4 regions of the Paenibacillus sp. GCM10027628 genome follow, and region 3 is predicted to be linked to each of the others. Evidence: riboswitches for the same ligand, from Rfam matches in the RefSeq annotation. Region 3 holds a riboswitch; each other region holds the start of a gene.
What was found. Region 3 has a riboswitch for cyclic di-AMP ahead of ACFQZT_RS16645 (resuscitation-promoting factor). Riboswitches for the same ligand answer to the same signal wherever they lie in the genome.
Positions count from the first base shown of each region.

Region 1: another riboswitch for cyclic di-AMP. It lies ahead of ACFQZT_RS27075 (CAP domain-containing protein); the one in region 3 lies ahead of ACFQZT_RS16645 (resuscitation-promoting factor).
Region 2: another riboswitch for cyclic di-AMP. It lies ahead of ACFQZT_RS16400 (APC family permease); the one in region 3 lies ahead of ACFQZT_RS16645 (resuscitation-promoting factor).
Region 4: another riboswitch for cyclic di-AMP. It lies ahead of ACFQZT_RS18400 (stalk domain-containing protein); the one in region 3 lies ahead of ACFQZT_RS16645 (resuscitation-promoting factor).

Region 1 is NZ_JBHTHA010000043.1:50,089-54,631, forward strand. It holds gene ACFQZT_RS27065 (IclR family transcriptional regulator) at 1-309, opposite strand, end outside; gene ACFQZT_RS27070 (alpha/beta hydrolase) at 472-1,578, shown strand; gene ACFQZT_RS27075 (CAP domain-containing protein) at 1,656-2,297, opposite strand; cyclic di-AMP (ydaO/yuaA leader) riboswitch at 2,306-2,441, opposite strand; gene ACFQZT_RS27080 (SET domain-containing protein) at 2,871-3,479, shown strand; gene ACFQZT_RS27085 (ATP-binding cassette domain-containing protein) at 3,443-4,543, opposite strand, start outside.
Region 2 is NZ_JBHTHA010000017.1:176,507-181,049, reverse strand. It holds gene ACFQZT_RS16410 (EcsC family protein) at 1-138, shown strand, start outside; gene ACFQZT_RS16405 (NAD(P)/FAD-dependent oxidoreductase) at 244-1,473, shown strand; cyclic di-AMP (ydaO/yuaA leader) riboswitch at 1,650-1,800, shown strand; gene ACFQZT_RS16400 (APC family permease) at 1,896-3,731, shown strand; gene ACFQZT_RS16395 (YqkE family protein) at 3,798-4,058, shown strand; gene ACFQZT_RS16390 (polysaccharide deacetylase family protein) at 4,055-4,543, shown strand, end outside.
Region 3 is NZ_JBHTHA010000018.1:11,881-16,423, forward strand. It holds gene ACFQZT_RS16635 (ABC transporter permease) at 1-802, opposite strand, end outside; gene ACFQZT_RS16640 (ABC transporter ATP-binding protein) at 799-1,542, opposite strand; cyclic di-AMP (ydaO/yuaA leader) riboswitch at 1,825-2,014, shown strand; gene ACFQZT_RS16645 (resuscitation-promoting factor) at 2,304-3,443, shown strand; gene rnmV (ribonuclease M5) at 3,608-4,141, shown strand.
Region 4 is NZ_JBHTHA010000025.1:17,396-21,938, forward strand. It holds gene ACFQZT_RS18395 (polysaccharide deacetylase family protein) at 1-74, opposite strand, end outside; gene ACFQZT_RS18400 (stalk domain-containing protein) at 453-1,244, opposite strand; cyclic di-AMP (ydaO/yuaA leader) riboswitch at 1,249-1,400, opposite strand; gene ACFQZT_RS18405 (PspA/IM30 family protein) at 1,629-2,315, shown strand; gene liaF (cell wall-active antibiotics response protein LiaF) at 2,552-3,214, shown strand; gene ACFQZT_RS18415 (sensor histidine kinase) at 3,230-4,312, shown strand; gene ACFQZT_RS18420 (response regulator) at 4,325-4,543, shown strand, end outside.

The sequences.
Region 1 (4,543 bases), on a different contig from region 3:
CGAAGTTTCACGTGCGAGACGTTCAATAATGGGACTTGCCGCTTCCGATAAGTCCATATAGGTCATGACCATAACGTTGTAAAGCGATACGATTCGTTGGCCGAGCCTGTATTTATGTGTGACTGGATCTTGAAAAACAAATCCTTCGCTCAGTAATGTGGACAGCAGCCGACTGGTTGTACTTTTGCCGAGGCCCAATTCACTCGCCAGCTCGCTCAGCCTTTTTTCGGGTGTTTTCACGGTAAATAATTTTAACAAACGCAAGGCGTTTTTAACGGAAAAAAGGATTTGCGGGTTCGTATTCGGCACGAGTGGATAACCCTCTCTCAGGTGATTATTTTCATATTTTGGTGTTCCGTATACAGGAACAATTGTATTGTTGGAGTCGACAATTGCCTATTATTATACATACATAAGAGCTCTTATCCAATCAAGTTTCGGTAAAAAACAGAGAGACGGGAGAAGTGAATCATGGATAATAAAGAACCGTATGCAACATTAGTTTCGCTCCTTGAAGAAAATGCCGTCGTCGTCAAGAGGAACAACTACGATTACGTGGTCAAACCGATTCCCGATTCGGACGCCGAGGGGCAATTAGACCCGCGGGTGCACCGTGTCCAGCAACAACAGGCCGAAGCTATGGCATCTGCGGATAGGCCGATCTTCGATCCTTCCGATATACCGAACTTTGTAAAAACGATGAGGGCTGTATTTGGATGGAAGAACGACGACGTTACCCGGTCCGAAATTGCAACCGTTTATAAGACCATAGATGGAACGAACGGCCCGATTCCGCTGCGGATATATACGCCTGCTCGGGAAGGAAGAATGCCGGCGGTTGTGTTCTTTCATGGCGGAGGCTTTCTTGCGGGAACTGTCGGTGTGGTCGAGAATCCATGCAAAGCTTTGGCCGAAAAGGCGGGGGCCGTCGTGGTCTCAGTCGATTATCGGCTTGCGCCCGAGCATGCGTTTCCTGCCGGTCTTACGGATTGCTTTGAGTCCGTTCAATGGGTATACGAACATGCCGGGGAAATCGGTGTGAATCCGCAGCAAATCGCAGTATCCGGTGACAGTGCGGGCGGCAATTTGGCCACAGTTTGCGCCTTGATGGACCGAGACAAAGGAACGGGCATGATTCAATATCAGGCCCTTATCTACCCGACTGTGAATATGGTCGGCGTCGAAACGGAAGATTTCAAATGGAGCCTGGATGAATACGATATTCGCAATCACCATGAGCTTATTGTCGCGGGAGTTAAAGGGTTGGGTGGAATGGGCAATCTGATTCTCGATCTGTACTTGCAAAATAATGCGGAGCCGACGGACCCTTATGTCGCTCCATTATTGGCGGAACATTTAAGCGGTATGCCGGAAACGTTGATCGTAACGGCGGAATATGATTACTTAAGGCTGGAATGTGAATCTTACGCCCGTAAGCTCTCACGCTCTGGCGTCTCAACGAAGCTGATTCAGTACAACGGCATGGATCATGCGTTTCTGGATAAGACCGGGTTATATCCGCAGGCGGAAGATTGCGTGAATGAAATCGCCAAAGAAATGAAACGTATATTCTCATAAATCCATAAATATAAGAAGCGGCCACAACCCTGAGTAAATCGGGAAGTGACCGCTGTTTTTGTATTGTGATAAATCTATTAATTGCTAATGAATTCTTGCACCCATTCGTTATTGTAGAAGCTGACACCGATCTTCGTGTAGTTCGGGCTTAAAATGTTTTCTCGATGTCCAGTGCTGTTCATCCACGCCTGCATGACTTCTTGTGGCGTTTTTTGTCCCATGGCAATGTTTTCACCCGCGTAGCCGTACTGGATGCCATACGAGGTCATCATGTCAAATGGAGATCCGTAAGTTGGCGAAGTATGATCGAAGTAATGGTTGTTGTACATATCTTTGGCCTTATCCAGCGCCATAACAGATAAAGATTTGTCCATAGTTAGCGGGTTCAGCCCAGCCTTGGCGCGTTCCTGGTTCACTAAGGAAACCACTTGATCGGCGTAAGACGACTGACTGTTTACGTTGTTCGTAGGCGGTGTTCCATTAGAAGTATGGCCAGGAACGTTCAGAATCATGCCAGGCCAGATGATATTCGGGTTGGCAACTTGTGGATTCTGTGCGATTAAGGAGCTCAGCGAAATCCCCTGTTTTTGTGAAATAGTCCACATCGTATCTTGGCTTTTTACTGTATACGTGGCGGCGGAGGCTGCTGATGCTGCTCCAGAACCTGCGATTAACCCTAGTGTAAGTAGACCTGGTAGTACAATTTTCTTGAAATGCATGTGAAAAATCCTCCCTTTTTTATGGCCTGCGAGGTTAGCTGTCGGGTTCGGGTCAAAGAGTAATCACCCTGCCAATTTATTGGCTTCACCCCAAGGAATGGTTCCCCCGCGCTTCTCAAGAAGAAGCTTCGGCCGATTATTGGTTGCTCAGATAAGCGGCAGGACCTACTGCCCTTCTGAGGTGAGTTCTATTCTAACATAAGAATTAGACCGGTTCGTCCCTCAATTATTTCCATACTGAAGGATCCGTTGAAAATAAAGGACAAGACGGATTTTAAACTAATCTGCCGATACGGTGCTTCTCGGAGGATATTCTTCTGATCGAATCTGGAATGATGTTATTCAGCGTTACAAACGTAAAAGTAAAATGAAACCGAATGAATAGCGATGTTTTCCATCGTTATTGATTTGAACTGGGCAGATGCGATACCTACTTTCCTCCTAAGAACCTGACGGTTTTTCCTGGGGAATCATCTTTTGAAACGATAAACTTTCCAGCAAAAGCAGGAATTTACATGCCAATCCATAATATATCTACAAATATAACCATTATTCGACAGGGAGTGTACGATCATGATGCATCCGCATACGGAGCTGCGTTACATCGATGACAAGATCGGTTTCGGGGTTTTCGCGACACAGTTCATACCCAAAGGCACATTAACATGGGCTTTGGATGATTTGGATCAGATATTGGAGCCGGAGGTTGTTGAGTCGCTCGATCAGGATCGAAAAAAGCTGGTTCTGAAATATTCTTACCGGAATCAGGACGGGAAATATATCCTTTGCTGGGACAATGGCCGATACGTCAATCACAGTTTCCATGCGAATTGTATTGGGACTGCTTACGAAGTCGAGATTGCCATCCGAGATATATTTCCCGGAGAACAGCTGACGGATGATTACGGGTCGCTGAACGTGGACGAACCGTTCGAATGCTTCCGGGAGGAAGGGACTGATCGAACGAGAGTCAATCCGGGCGACTTGCTTGAATATGCAGATGTCTGGGATGCTCAGGCATTGGAGGCTTTTCGCTATTATCAACAAGTGGAGCAGCCGCTTGCCCACCTGATTCGGCCGGAATTCAGGGAAAAGGTGAGAATCGCAGCGCAGGAACATATTCTGGTTGATTCCATCCGTAACATTTATTTCGACCGCGCATCCAGTAAAGCGGCTAGATGAGGCGCTTTCTTAAGTAAGGCTTGAAAAAATTCTTGCTGCAAGGTAACGAAAACGACCGGAGTCAGCGTACAAATCGTAGCGGTGCGGGGAATATTGTGAAGCAAAGCCATTTCCCCGAAAAAATCACCGTCAGACAGTTGGGCTACCCGATGATTGTCGCCGCTACGATCTTTTTTCAAAACCTCAACTTTACCGCGCACGATGATATAGAATTTATCGCCCAAATCTCCCTCATGAATAATTGTCCGCTCTTTAGCATAGGATTCGGTTGCAAAAAAATGAGAAATCTCCTCTAAAAACGAAAGATCCATATCGGAGAAAATCGGAAATAACTGAAGCCGTTCGGCACTAACTTCGACATGGAACCCGTCTTCACTGATCTCAAAACCGGTTTGTTTTTGCCAAGATTGCTTATAACGCCCTTCCGGGCGCTTCAGCAATTGTTTGTGTGTGCCTTGTTCCGCAATTTGACCCTGATGAAGAACATAGATGCAATCCGCATGTTCGGCCGAAGCGAGCCGGTGAGTAACGGAGATGACAGTCCGCGCGGCTGAAATGCGTTGTAAAGTTTGGTTAATCGCCGCTTCTGTAGCCGGATCTAGTGCAGAAGTCGCTTCATCGAGTATAAGTATGGCCGGATTGCGTATGATGGCACGGGCGATCGCAACTCGCTGTCGTTGCCCCCCTGAAAGTCGCCCCCCTCGCTCGCCGACGTCCGTCTCGTATCCATCCGGAAGCGTCATGATGAAATCATGTATTTCAGCCAAACGTGCAGCTTGAGTGACTTCTTCGTCGCTTGCCCCGGGTTTGCCAAGACGAATGTTTTCCTTAATGGAAGCTCGGAAAAGAAGACTTTCCTGAAAGACAATGCCGATTTGCGATCGGAAGGACTGCAGATTAAATTTGCGTATGTCTGTCCCATCCAAGCATACAGCCCCTTGCTCTGGATCGTAAAAACGCATCAGCAGATTAATAATCGTACTTTTTCCCGATCCGCTGGCTCCCACAAAAGCGGCATAGGTTCCCTTAGGAATTCGTATACTAATCTCATTCAAACTTCGTTG
Region 2 (4,543 bases), on a different contig from region 3:
CAGCTCGTTCCAGGCATCGGGGCGGTAGTAGGCGCTTGGGCGAACTACGGTCTGCTGGAGGAACTTGGAGTGACAGGCATGAACTGCTTCCGCATACGCAGGCTGTGTGACAAAGCGGAGATTAGCATTTGGACATAAATTCGTCATATTTATCGTGTTTTTTTGTGAAAACAAGAATATGATAAAGATGTAAGTGATTTATTTCACAAACTTTAAAGAGAGAAAATCGGAGGAGAGGATCTCATGAGCAAACCGAAAGTAGTCATTTTAGGCGCAGGTTACGGTGGACTTGTCACAACGATCAGGCTTCAGAAGAAGATCAGATTCGACGAACTGGATGTGACGCTCGTTAACAAGCATGATTATCACTACATCACCACGCATCTGCATATGCCGGCGGCGGGTACTGACCATCATGACAACGCCCGCGTTGAGATTTCAGAACTGATCGACGAGCACAAAGTGCGTTTCGTGAAATCGACTGTGGAACAGATTTTGCCTGATGAGAAGAAGGTAGTGCTCGGTGACGAAATCCTCTCCTACGATTACTTGGTTGTCGGGCTGGGAAGCGAGACCGAGACGTTCGGCATTCCGGGTCTGAAAGAATATGCAATGTCGATCAAGAGCATTAATAGCGTGCGGTTCATCCGCCAGCACATCGAATATATGTTTGCGAAATATAAGATGCAGCCGCATCGCCAGGATTATTTGACGTTCGTGGTCGGAGGCGCTGGCTTCACTGGCACGGAGTTTGTCGGCGAGCTGGCGGACCACATTCCCGTGTTGAGCAGAACCTACGACGTCGACCCGGCGAGTGTGAAAATCTTCAATGTCGAAGCGTCCCCATCGGCGCTGCCTCCAGGCTTACCAAGCGATCTCGTCGAATATGGAATGGACGTGATGCGTAGAAAAGGTGTGCAGTACAAATTAGCGACCCCGATTAAGGAATGTACACCGGAGGGTGTCATTCTAGGCAACGGAGAGTTCATACGTTCAGCGACGGTCATTTGGTCGGGCGGCATACGCGGCAATTCGCTTTTGGAGAAAGCGGGTTTTGACGTACAGCGTGGGAGAGTGAAGGTGGACGCACATTTGCGTTCGCTTCAATATCCCGATGTGTTCATCACAGGCGATTGTTCCATCGTCACGGGCCCGGACGGCTCTCCATATCCGGCTAATGCCCAGATTGCCGTGCAGCAAGGCTACAATGCCGCGAGAAACCTTATTGCAGCCGTTCGTAACAAGCCTCTTAAGCCATTTGCATTTGATTACAAAGGGACAGTCGCCTCGCTCGGAAGAGGGGAAGCGGTCGGCTTGTTGAAAGTGAAGAAGGTCAAGGGCAAATTCGCAGCACTGCTCAAAAAAGTGATCGATGCCCGTTATCTGTTCCTCATCGGCGGGCTGCCGCTTGTATGGAAAAAGATGATTTTTAAACACAAAGTTACGACAAGAAATCATCACGTCTCAGGTTAAGGACAAAAAAATCGAGAAAGATAAACGAAAGCATCAGATAATCGAAGTAAATCAACGAATCACACGGTTGTAAGCGAATTATTGGATGAATGTGATGGCGCGGCATGCCTTTTTAACTTTATTCCCTCCTTTACTATGTTGCGATAAGAGAGTAGTATTCATTTCGTACATCACATTTGAATATTTCGCTGAATTTTCTACTTAGAAAAGCGGGGGAACCGAAGGTTTCATGGGGTGAATAAAGGTGCATGCATCTGCACCGATTAGGGCATATTTCTCGCGGCCCGAACCCGGCAGCTAACCTCGTAAGCGGTCGTGAGAAGGAGAACGCGTGTAAACACAAGGGCTATCCTTGTGTTTTTTTGCGTACTTAAGGGCAATGTAACATCAGACTATTAGATTTTATTGGGGGCTTACACAGAATGACTAGCGATTCAATCAAAAAAATTGTTTTCGGCAAACCGCTCAAGTCCAGCGAGATCGAATCCGAGAAAATGCAAGTTTGGAAGGCGCTGCCCATCCTGTCTTCGGATGCGCTCTCTTCGGTTGCTTATGGGACCGAACAAATTCTGCTGGAGCTTGCGACCGTGGGGGTTGCAGCCTTTGCTTTTTCCTTGCCGATCGCAATCTCTATCATCGCTCTCATCGCAATTCTGGTCATTAGTTACCGTCAGGTCATTGAGGCCTATCCGCAGGGCGGCGGAGCTTACATGGTTTCCAAAGAGAATTTGGGGATGATGTGGGGGCGGTTGACGGGGGTTTCTCTCCTAATCGACTATACGCTTACCGTTGCGGTTTCGATTTCAGCGGGGGTACAGGCGATAACGTCGGCTTTCCCGGTAACAGTGCCTTACATAGTCCCAATGGCGTTGCTCCTGGTGTGGCTCATGGTATGGCTGAATTTGCGCGGCACATCAGAATCAGGCACGGTTTTCGCAATTCCTACTTATTTTTTCATTCTTTGCGTGCTGCTTCTAGTTGGAAAAGGGATCTTCGATATGGTAACAGGACACGAACATACACAGCCTATCCATCTAGTCCCGAGTTCGGTGACGCATGGTTTAACCTTGTTTGTTCTCCTAAAAGCATTCTCATCGGGCTGCTCCGCTGTAACGGGAATCGAAGCGATTTCGGATGCGGTACCGCATTTCCGTACGCCTTCCGTCAAAAATGCCAAGAGAACGCTGGCCTCATTGGGAACGCTTTTGGCTATTGTTTTCGGCGGGGTGACCATGCTCAGTCTAGCTTATGGGATCGCTCCTGATCCGAACGGGCATACCTCCGTGTTGTCGATGGTGACCGAGCAAGCGTTTGGCCGCGGGACGATGTACTATGCAACACAGATCGCGACGATGCTCATCTTGACATTAGCTGCGAATACGAGCTTTAACGGGTTCCCCATCTTGGCCTCAATTATGGCTCAAGATAAAAACTTCCCGCGCATGTTTTCTTTCCGTGGAGATCGGCTTTCATTCAACTACGGTATCATTACGCTCGGGGTGCTGGCCAGCATTCTGCTTATCGTCTTCAAAGGTAAAACGGACGGACTCATTCCGTTGTATGCTATCGGTGTATTCTTGTCTTTTACACTGGCGCAAAGCGGCTTGGTTCGCAAATGGATTAGAGAGCGGAACGCGGGCTGGTGGCGTAAATTGCTCATTAATGGGTTAGGCGCTTTGGTTTCCTTCGCCGTACTTCTGATTTTCTGTTTTACAAAATTTGTGGAAGGCGCTTGGATCGTTATCGTTGTGACGCCATTGCTGCTTTGGTTAATAACGAAAATAAGCGCTCACTACGATGATGTTGCCAAACAACTGCGGATTGATATTGCGCATGATCGCGTATGTACCAAAGAATCGCTGATTATTGTTCCCGTCGCGGGAATTCACCGCGTTGTGGCCCAGTCGCTTAACTATGCGAAGTCGTTATCGCCCAATGTTATCGCCTTCTACGTATCTTTCTCGGAGGAAGAGGAAGAAGCGATGGAAGAAAAATGGAATAAATGGGATCCTGGCGTTCGCTTGGTCGTATTCAAATCCCGTTATCGAACCATCGTGAAACCGTTGGCCGAGTTTATCGAAAGAATTGATACGCACGTATCCGAAAAACAATCGATTATGGTGATTTTGCCGCAATTTATTCCTAAAAAGTGGTGGCACCGTCTGCTTCATAACCAGTCTGCGTCGCGAATCCGCTCGAAATTGCAATCGGATAAAGATATTGTCGTGGCGACAGTTCCTTATCATTTGCATGAGTAGGCATAACCGGGTTGACTTTTCCTATGGGCTCTTGAATAATGTGGGGAGAAACCGAGGTGATTAGTAATGGCCAAGAAAAAATGGTCGGCTGCAGCTCCGGATGCCACATCTCAAGATAAACCGGCAACACTTAAGGATCTGCTTAGCCCGGAAGTTTTAAGCAAGCTCAAATCGCAATCCGATGCGATGAAAGCCGAAGAGCAAGCGCGCAAGGAAGCTGCCAGGGAGCAGGCGGAGGCCGCGCGTAAAGCGGAAGAGAAACGGCTGGAGAACGATTTTGGACATCTGCTTAGCAAGAGCAATCTCGATTGGCGCAAGCACAAATGAAAAAACGAACAGGACGCTCTATCCTGTTCGTTGTGCTTAGCATGATGACGTTGTCCGGTTGTGGAACGGTCGGCAGTATGCCCGCAGGGACAAGTCCGTCTGCAGAGCCTTCTGCACTTCAGACGACGGCGGCGCAAGCCCCGCCGCTGGCTCCATCGCTGACAGCTACGCCGGAAGCAGCTCAGGTTTCATCCGGTAAGCTTGACGCCAAAGCTCAAAAGACTACGCTACTGAACCGCTATAGCCCATTAAGCCCCTCAAAGTGGGGCGAGCATGTGCCCGGAGTGCTGACGCATCTGCAAACAAAAGAGAAAGTCATTGCGCTCACGTTTGATGCCTGCGGCGGCAAGGAAGGCAGCGGCTATGACGAGAAGCTGATTGATTATCTCGTTAAAGCGCACATCCCGGCGACATTATTTATGAACGCGAGATGGATCGATGCCAATCCGGGCACGTTTGCCAAGCTTGCAGCGGATCCGTTGTTC
Region 3 (4,543 bases):
TAAAAGGAATCCATCTCGTGACCCCGCTGATCCAGCTTCGGCGGGTTATTCGCGTTCCCAGCTGCGGGACGTCCACGAACCAATTGAAGAATGCATAAAGCCGGGCCTGCTGCTGCTTCTCTTTGGCAATCAAGTAATCCCAGCCGATCAGGTATTTAGATGCAAAATGAGCGGAGCCCAGCCAGACAAGAATGAGAATTAATGCAGTGCCGCTTGCCCAAAAGAGATTGACCTGGAATTGCAAATAAATGACCGCAATGGAGGCTAACCATCGAAATGTTAGCGAGGCTTTTCTCGCGCGATGATCCACGAATCGGCTTTCCTGCAGGCTCCCAAACAAGTTCGCCACTTTAAGTAGGATAAGCATACCGAGCATCAGCCAAATAGGCTGTTCAGTGTTTCCTACACAATGATGATATAGCGGCCAAAGTACGACCCAAGCGATCAAAGTCCAAAAGGCTTGCAAAGCGAAGCTATACAGGAAGGCGCTGCGAAAATAAGTTCCCATTTGATGCTCAATACGGAGCAGGAACATACGGTCGGGATGGCGCAGCAAGGTACGGATCGGGCTGGATGCGAGCAGCGGAACGAGCAGTACAAGGACGATCCAAATATAAGGATAATTTGTCGGAAGACGCTGCAATATTTTTGCATAATAATAGGAAGAAATAATGACAAGAAACAACACGAAACCTAGGAAGTTACTGCGCGCTGCATATTGCCAGTACCCCATCGATTCCTTTACATAACGTTCAAAGCGTTGCTGCCACAGGATCTGGGTATTCACTTCCATGTTTTTCATAAAGATTCACCCTGCACGAGTTGATAAAAAATGTCGTCTAGTGACGCGTGCTGGAGACCGGTTTGCACGCGCAATTCGCCTAAATCTCCTTGAGCTACCATGTGACCTTTGTGCAGGACGACATAATTGTCGCAATATTTTTCGATGGTTGACAAAATATGCGATGAAATGAGGAAACTGGCGCCTTTTCGCTTCATTTTGACCATCAGCTCCAGTAAGGAACGTATGGCTAGCGGGTCTAGCCCAAGAAACGGTTCGTCGATGATATATAAGGAAGGTTCGATTAGGAAAGCGTTCATAATCATGACCTTCTGCTTCATACCTTTAGATAGGTGGCTGGCGAAACTGTTCAGCTTGTCCTTCATTTGAAACTCTTCCAACAGCGCAGCAGATCTCGACAAATAAGCATCTTTCGACAGTCCGTAAGCCATCGCTGTCAATTCCAAATGCTCACGTATCGTGAGTTCTTCATACAGTTCGGGGCTTTCGGGAACATAGGCGTAAGCTGCGCGATAGGGTATAGGGGCATCAGTCAAAGTTTGGCCATTGATACGGATGTTCCCTTTTTGAGGTTTAAGAAGGCCGAGAATGTTCTTAATGGTCGTACTTTTACCTGCGCCGTTCAGACCTATCAGCCCCATCATTTCTCCTTGCCGAATGGAAAAGGAGAGCTCATGCAGGACCGGTTTGCCCGGCAAATATCCCCCATAAAGAGAGTCAACTTGTAAAATTGGGGTCATCTCATCGCCTCCCTATTTAGCAAATTATTGGTATTTATGAGTCATTTTTATCCAATCTTATTATAAACAAATTCACAAATTTAGCCTAATTTAGGCGTGTGATTGATGAAAATCATCGTATTCGTGTGTTATAATGAGAAAAACGTACCAATAACCCATATTTGCTCAGTAAAATGTCCACAATTCCTGAATTCCGTCCTTTTTATCGATAATCGATAACTTTACAGCAGAAGATTTACAGCGTAATATACTTTTCATAATAACTTAATAACCAATTTGCCATTTTTCCATTCGCTGAGTTCCATTATGGGAACGGGGGAACCGCTGTAAGCCATCGGACACGTAATCCGTGACGGGGTGAACAGAATGATTATCAGGGGTGAATCCTGGTGCTTGCTTCGCAAACATCGGGTAGGGCGACTCTCACGTCCGAATCCGTCAGCTAACCTCGTAAGCGTACAAGAGGGGTAACGATTGTCGTGCTATTTGTATTTCACATGCAAACTAAGCCACGGGAAGAGTCCTCTTCCTGCTGGCTTTTTCATATTTCTGAGGATATTTACAGCCAGGAGCTCATAGGATGATGAATAGCAAAGGGGGTGGGACTACCAGGGGAGTCGGCATAGACCGCACTGCTACTGGGTAAACTCCGCTGCACAAGTTGGAGGGAAACATGTTAAGTTACTACAAAAAAACTTAGTCGCGTCAAATCTGATCATGCGTAACACTCGACGGCGGGGCTTTGAAGGAGGACCGAAGAAGTGGGCAGTATCTCATTAACAGAGACCCATGTAAAACGATCATCCAGCATGTCCTTCGCATTGCGATGGAAGCATGAAAACTTGCGTTTGATTTTAAGCTTAGCTATGATCTCAATCGCGATGACTTTCATGTTTTTGGTGTTGTTGTACGGTACGGCTACCAAGAGCGTATCCGTGGTTGTGAATGGACAAGAAACCGTTGTGCATACGAAGCAATGGGTCCTGCAACGCCTACTGGATGAACAAGCCATTAAGATTGGTGAGCACGATGAAATTTCCGCAGCCCTTACAAGCACAATCAAAGGCGGCGAGAAAATCGTCATCGCTCACGCTTCACCAATTCAACTGACTGCTGATGGAAAGACCACCACTGTTTACACAACTGCAAGAACGGTAGAAAGTGCATTGCAAGATTTACATATTGCACTTGGGGAGCTCGATAAAGTAACTCCCGGACCGATAGCCTCTCTATCTGCCGGCGATGAAATCAAAATCGTCCGTGTGAAGAAAGAGACGGAAGAAGTAACGGAGCCGATCGCGTTCGACACAGAAAAGAAGAACGATGCATCGCTGCTTAAAGGAAAGGAGCAAACCGTCCAAGAAGGTAAAGAGGGCGTACTCCTGAAAAAGAAAGAAAAGACTTACGAAGACGGTAAATTAGTCTCGGAAGCAGTTGTGGATCAACAGGTTCAAACGGAACGTGTAAATAAAGTTGTTGCTGTGGGCACGAAAAACGCAGTTGTCGTTTTGTCGGCTTCATCCCCAAGCGTGGATGAAATTTCCAAGAACGGCGTGAAGTTTGGATATAAACAAATCCTGAAAAATGTGAAGCTGACCGCTTACTCAGCAGGAGCGGAATCGACAGGTAAAGCCGAAGGGGCCCCCGGGTTTGGTAAAACATTCACCGGAACAACCGTTACAGAAGGCAGAACCATTGCCGTCGATCCGAAGGTCATTCCATTGGGATGGTGGGTTTACATTGAGGGCATCGGCTTCCGCCGTGCCGAAGATACAGGCAGCGGTGTAAAGGGCCAGATGATTGATGTTTACTATGAAGATGAAAGCTATGCCAATAGATTTGGTACGAAGCAAGGCTATACGGTCTATGTGGTTGGACCTAAGAAGCCAACGGAGAATTAACGAGTAAACGGCTGTTTAGGCGGGTAGAATGAATCTATAAGCCTTCAGCTTGGGCGAAAGAAGAGGGGATCCCTCTTCTTTTTCTGCGTTGATCCATACCAATCAAGCGTAAGGCCGTGGATGTCGAAACCGAAGGTTCTTTCGTACAGGGAAAGGGATCATTGATGATTAAAGAAGTTATCGTCGTAGAAGGCAAGGACGATACGGCAGCGATTCGCCGAGCTGTCGAGGCGGATACGATCGAAACAGGCGGGTCCGCGATCGGACAAGCCGTGTTGAAGCGGATTGCGCTTGCGCAGCAGCGCAGGGGCGTTATTATTTTTACGGATCCCGATCACGCAGGTGAGCGGATCCGGAAGATTGTGGCAGCCAAGGTACCCGGCTGCAAGCATGCTTTTATTACGCAGGAGCAGGCTGCGTATAAGGGCGATATCGGCGTCGAGAACGCGACGCCCGAGACGATTCGGCAGGCGCTGGCAAGCCTGCGTACAGAGTACGACGGCGCCGTCTCCATGCTGACGATGGAAGATTTAATGGCGGCGGGGCTCATTGTCCATCCCGAGGCGGCTTCTCGCAGGCTTGAGGTAGGCAAGGCGCTCGGTATCGGCTATTGCAACGGCAAGCAATTTTATAAACGCTGCGCGATGTTTCAAATCACGCGTGAGGAGTTTGAAGCGGCGTTAGAGTGTTTGAAGTAATGCGTTTGCGTCAAAGCAACATACATAATGAGAAGTAGTGGGAAGCGGCTCGAGAGTGACTTTAGCATGGAAAAACCGTGTTAAATCCAATCAGTTGGGCATCCTTAGCGTCATCCGGCGACTTTAGCGCGGAAAAACCGTCTTAAAGTGGTGGAGTTGCCGATTCGAGGCCGGTTAACGCTGAAAAACCGTGTTAAACCCCATCAGCTGAGCATCCACAGCGTCATCCGGCGACTTTAGCGCGGAAAAACCGTCTTAAAGTGACGGAATTACGGATTCGAGTCCGGTTAAGACGGAAAAACCGTGTTAAATCCAATCAGTTGGGCATCCTCAACGTCATCCAGTAACTTTAGCGCTGAAAAACCGTCATAAGGCGACGGAATTGCCGATTCGAGGCCGGTT
Region 4 (4,543 bases), on a different contig from region 3:
ATGGCTGCTGTTGAAAATAGAAGGAGAACAACGAGTTGAATGAAAGTCAAAAACTTGGATACCGGTTTGCGCATGGGTTCCGTACCTCCAGAAATCGTGCAGATAAAGGCTAGTTTCTGGATTGCAAATGAAACCTATACGCAGGCGGAGAATGTTAAATATGGGAAGGTTTCAAAAGTTCATATGAGAAAAACCTGGCTAATAGCCAGGTCGTCTTTGTCAATCCGCCATCTTCTCGTCTGGAAAGATGAAAAATATAAAAAATTGGACCCATGATCCTTGGGAGCAACGTTTCAGTACGTTTGTCTCCATTTTTTAAGCATGCCCAGAATTTCATAGAAAGGGTATTCCTAACGTTTTTGTTCTGTAAAGGATTTAAACATTAACTAGTAAAAAAAGCTGAGCGTTGAAGAGTGAAATCTCCAGCGTTCAGCTTTTTTTGCATGGAACCTTTAGTTCGATACCCGATAGACCTTAATGGATTGAATGCCAAATTGTTTCAAGGATTCCTTGGAACCGGGAATGAAAATGTCAAGATGATTCCCTTTTACAGAACCGCCTATATCCGTGGCGTAAGCATACATTCCGCCAGCTGGCAGACCGTTAAAGCTATAGCCTTCGATATAAAGCTTGGAACCGAGCGGGATTACGTTAGGATCAACCGCAACCGTGCCAAGCGCTAGAGGATTACCAAGATAGTCCACAGCGCCAAAACCGCCGTTTTCGGAAGGATCAGCTGAATAGGCAGTCGCATCAAACTGTTCGTAGTCGGGAGCGTGATGATTGCCGTCTTTGCTCAAGATAGCAAGCTTACTGCCGGAGTCCCACTGAACAGGAATACTGGAAGCTTCGGATATAAAGCGAAGTGGCACATATACGCGGCCGTCCTGGTATTCAGCGTGAGATTCCATCTCCACAGAGGCATTATCAATTTTTGCTTCTTTTTGTCCTGAAGTCAACGTGATCGTGTGTTTCTCATTATTCAAAGTGACCTTGATCTGGTCTCCTTCTTTTTGCCACTGAAGGGCATATCCAAGTTTCTCGGTTACAAAGCGAATCGGGACCTGCGTTGTGTGATTCGTATCGATAAAAGGCTGTGCATCCGGAAAATGGATAAGATCATCGTTAACTTGAACTTTCACGTCCATTTCAGCCGCATGTGCCGAAAATGGTGAAATAAAGCCTCCTACCAAGACTGTGGCGAACACAGCAAGGCTCGTTAGCCCTTTGGCTACTCTATTCAATTGGTATTCCTCCTTCATGAGCCTCCGAGGTTAGTTGACGGGTTCGGGAAGAAGGTTCTCCCTAGTCTGCTTCAAGAATCAGCAAATATTCACCCCAAGTAAATCGTCCCCCGTACCGGCACTTTGTCTGTGCGCCGGACTCGGCTTCAAATAGTTTAGCACTATCGGCTTCAATGAAACAACGACCAAAATGTGGGAACCCAGAGTGGATACTGGACCTTGGTCTAGGTTGAAAAACAGTCGCGGGTCCGTTTTGACCTCGTTGGCTTTGGTTTACGATAGTAGCATGAAGGAAGCAAAGGTCGGCAGCGAGAGTGGAGTCAACGGCAATTACTCATTCGCAAGGCAACGATTTTAAAATAAATGGAACATGGGGTGCGGTAGATGAAAGTGTTGAATCGGATCGGGAAAATGGCGGAGGCTGCTTGGAACGAAGCGGAAGAGCGTTTGGATATGCATGAGCGCAACGGCGGAGCTGCAGGCACATCGTCATCGAAGGTAGCAGTCTTGGAGGAGCGCTATCAGGATGCGCTGCAGCGGGCGTTCGAGCTGCGCCGGCAAAGCGTGACCGCAGACGAGATGGCGCAACTGCGCAGCGAGCAGGCCGAGCTGGCGATGCGTGCCGGCGAGGAGGAGCTCGCACGGCTCGCGCTGCAAGAGAAGCTGCGCGAGGAAGCGGCGTGCGAGCACTACCGCGCGCAATACGCGAGCTGCCAGGACGAAGTCCTCGCGCTCGCGGAGGAGCTGCGGCTGCTGCGTGCTTCGCTTGCAGCAGAAGCGTCGCGCGGCGGCGGGGCCGCGCCGCACAGTGACGGCGTGCAGCCGCCGGGCGGGCCGCACGAGCAGGGCGCTCGCGACACGCTGCGCGAGCTGGAAGTCGCCGGCCGCGAGCTCGGCCGCGAAGCGCTGCAGGGGCTCCGCGAAGCGGGCCGCCTGTCGCGGGATACGCTGAAGGAGGCCGGCGGCAACCTTCAGCAGGAATGGCACGCACTGCGCGGCAAGCTGCAGCATGACTGGCAGCATCGCCGCGGTAATGAGCGCGACGAAGTGAACAAGCGCGGCAGGAAGTAGTTCTTTCTGCGGATTTTACAGTGACTCGCAACTGAAGCAAACAGGTGCACTTCTCAGTTCAAACGACCTTCATTTCGATGCTCAAGCCTTGCGGCGCAAGCATTTGCTTCTTGGAGGTCGTCCATTCTTATGGTATGCTAGGAAAGATGCAAAACGGGCTCATTTTGTGTAAGAAGTATAAATGGTTTCTTAAAAAGAATCATGAAAGATAAACGGCAGCCAGAGGAGGTGCAACGATGGGAGAAGAAACCAAAAACAACCGTAACCGGAATACAGCGCTAGTGCTGATTGGAGCCGGTCTTTTTTTGCTTCTGGATCATACGATTGGCTTTTTTCCCATTCTTGCGGTTGTCCTCATTCTGCTAGGCATTCATCGACTCCGCTCGCGCAGGGAACGCAAAGGCTACGTATTGATAGGCGTGGGGGCCGTTATTTTATTTGGCAATCATATCACGATTGTTTTATCCGTTGTCTTGATTTCGCTCGGTTTGTTCTTCATTCGTTCCAAGCAGGTGCATAGGGATGATTCGTACATCCAAAAGCAGAAGCTGGTGGATAGCGTCCGTCTAGGCAGGGAGCCTTGGATTTTACGCAACAGCAGTATATGGTACATTCTCGGGGAAACTTATATCGACCTGTCCCTGGCCATCCTGGAGCAAAAGGAAACGACGGTAATTCTACAAGGCGTTGTCGGCGATGTGGACATAAAAGTGCCGGATGATATCGGTGTTACCGTGACAGCCTCTGTGACCCTTGGTCAAATACAAATTGCAAGCGAGCGAGAAAGCGGCGTGTTGAATAAGCTCATGTGGCAGTCCGCCAATTATGACAATTGTGATCATCGGGTGAAACTTGTTCTGTCTTACATCGTAGGAGATATCAATATCAAAGTGTTATAGGAGGGTCATCGCGCTTTGGACGGCTATAAACGGAAATTAACGAATATGATATGGCGCAGCATGGGCGAATCGATCCTCTTCAGCTTGATTGTTTTTGGCGTCATTATTTATTTTCTCAATTCACGTGGCATGATCGAGCCTTTTCGAAACTGGCAGGAGGGCGTAACGTTCTCACTTATGGTGATTGGCGTTGTTATCGGCATCGGAGCCATCCACGGATTCTGGAGCAGCAATCGCATTACGCGTAGGCTGGAACCTTTGATGGAGACGATGATTTTACTTGAAAAAGGAACGTTCACCCGCAGCGGCTTTCAAAACGGTGAAGACGAGATCGGGCGGCTGGGGGAACAGCTTGGCCGTATTATGAAAAGGTGGGAGGAACAAGTAACCTCCCTTCAACGGCTTTCTAACGACAATGCCGAGCTCGCAGAAAAAGCGAAATTCTCGGCTGTTATTGAGGAACGACAGCGCCTGGCGCGGGAACTCCACGATGCTGTAAGCCAGCAGCTGTTTGCGATTTCGATGACAGCGACGGCAGTCGGGCGAACGCTGGACAAAGATTTCGAGAAAGCGCAGCGGCAAATCCACCTCATTGAGGAGATGGCTTCTGTGGCGCAATCCGAGATGAGGGCGCTGCTGCTGCACTTACGGCCGGTACATCTGGAGGGCAAGCGGCTCTCCGAAGGCCTTGTTGAGCTTCTGAAGGAGCTGGCGGCCAAGGTGCCGATGGCGATTTCATGGGATATGGACGATGAAATTCGTCTGCCTAAGGGAATCGAAGATCACTTGTTCCGTATTGTTCAGGAGGCGCTTTCCAATGCGCTGCGCCACTCCAAAGCGAACAAGTTGGAAGTGAAGCTGCTGCATCGCCCCGACGGCATCCGTCTGGCGATTCGCGATGACGGTGTCGGTTTTGAACTGGATGCGAAAAAGCATACATCCTATGGAATAGTTTCCATGAAAGAGCGCGTCAGTGAAATCGGCGGTTCTTTACATATTATCACTGCGCCGGACCGGGGAACACGCATCGAAATTCGTGTGCCGATTCTCGGCAACGATTATGCTAACGATGCAAGCTTTCCTACAGAAAACTCTTAGGAGGAGATACAATTGGATGCGAATATTAAGGTGCTGCTGGTCGATGACCACGAGATGGTGCGAATTGGACTAGCGGCCGTTTTAGGGACGGAAGACGGTATCGAGGTTGTCGGCGAAGCGAGTAATGGACAAGAAGGTATCCGTCTTGCCCAAGAATATCGGCCTGATGTTGTGTTAATGGATCTCGTCATGGAAGGGATGGACGGTATTGAGACGACGCGTAAGCTGCTG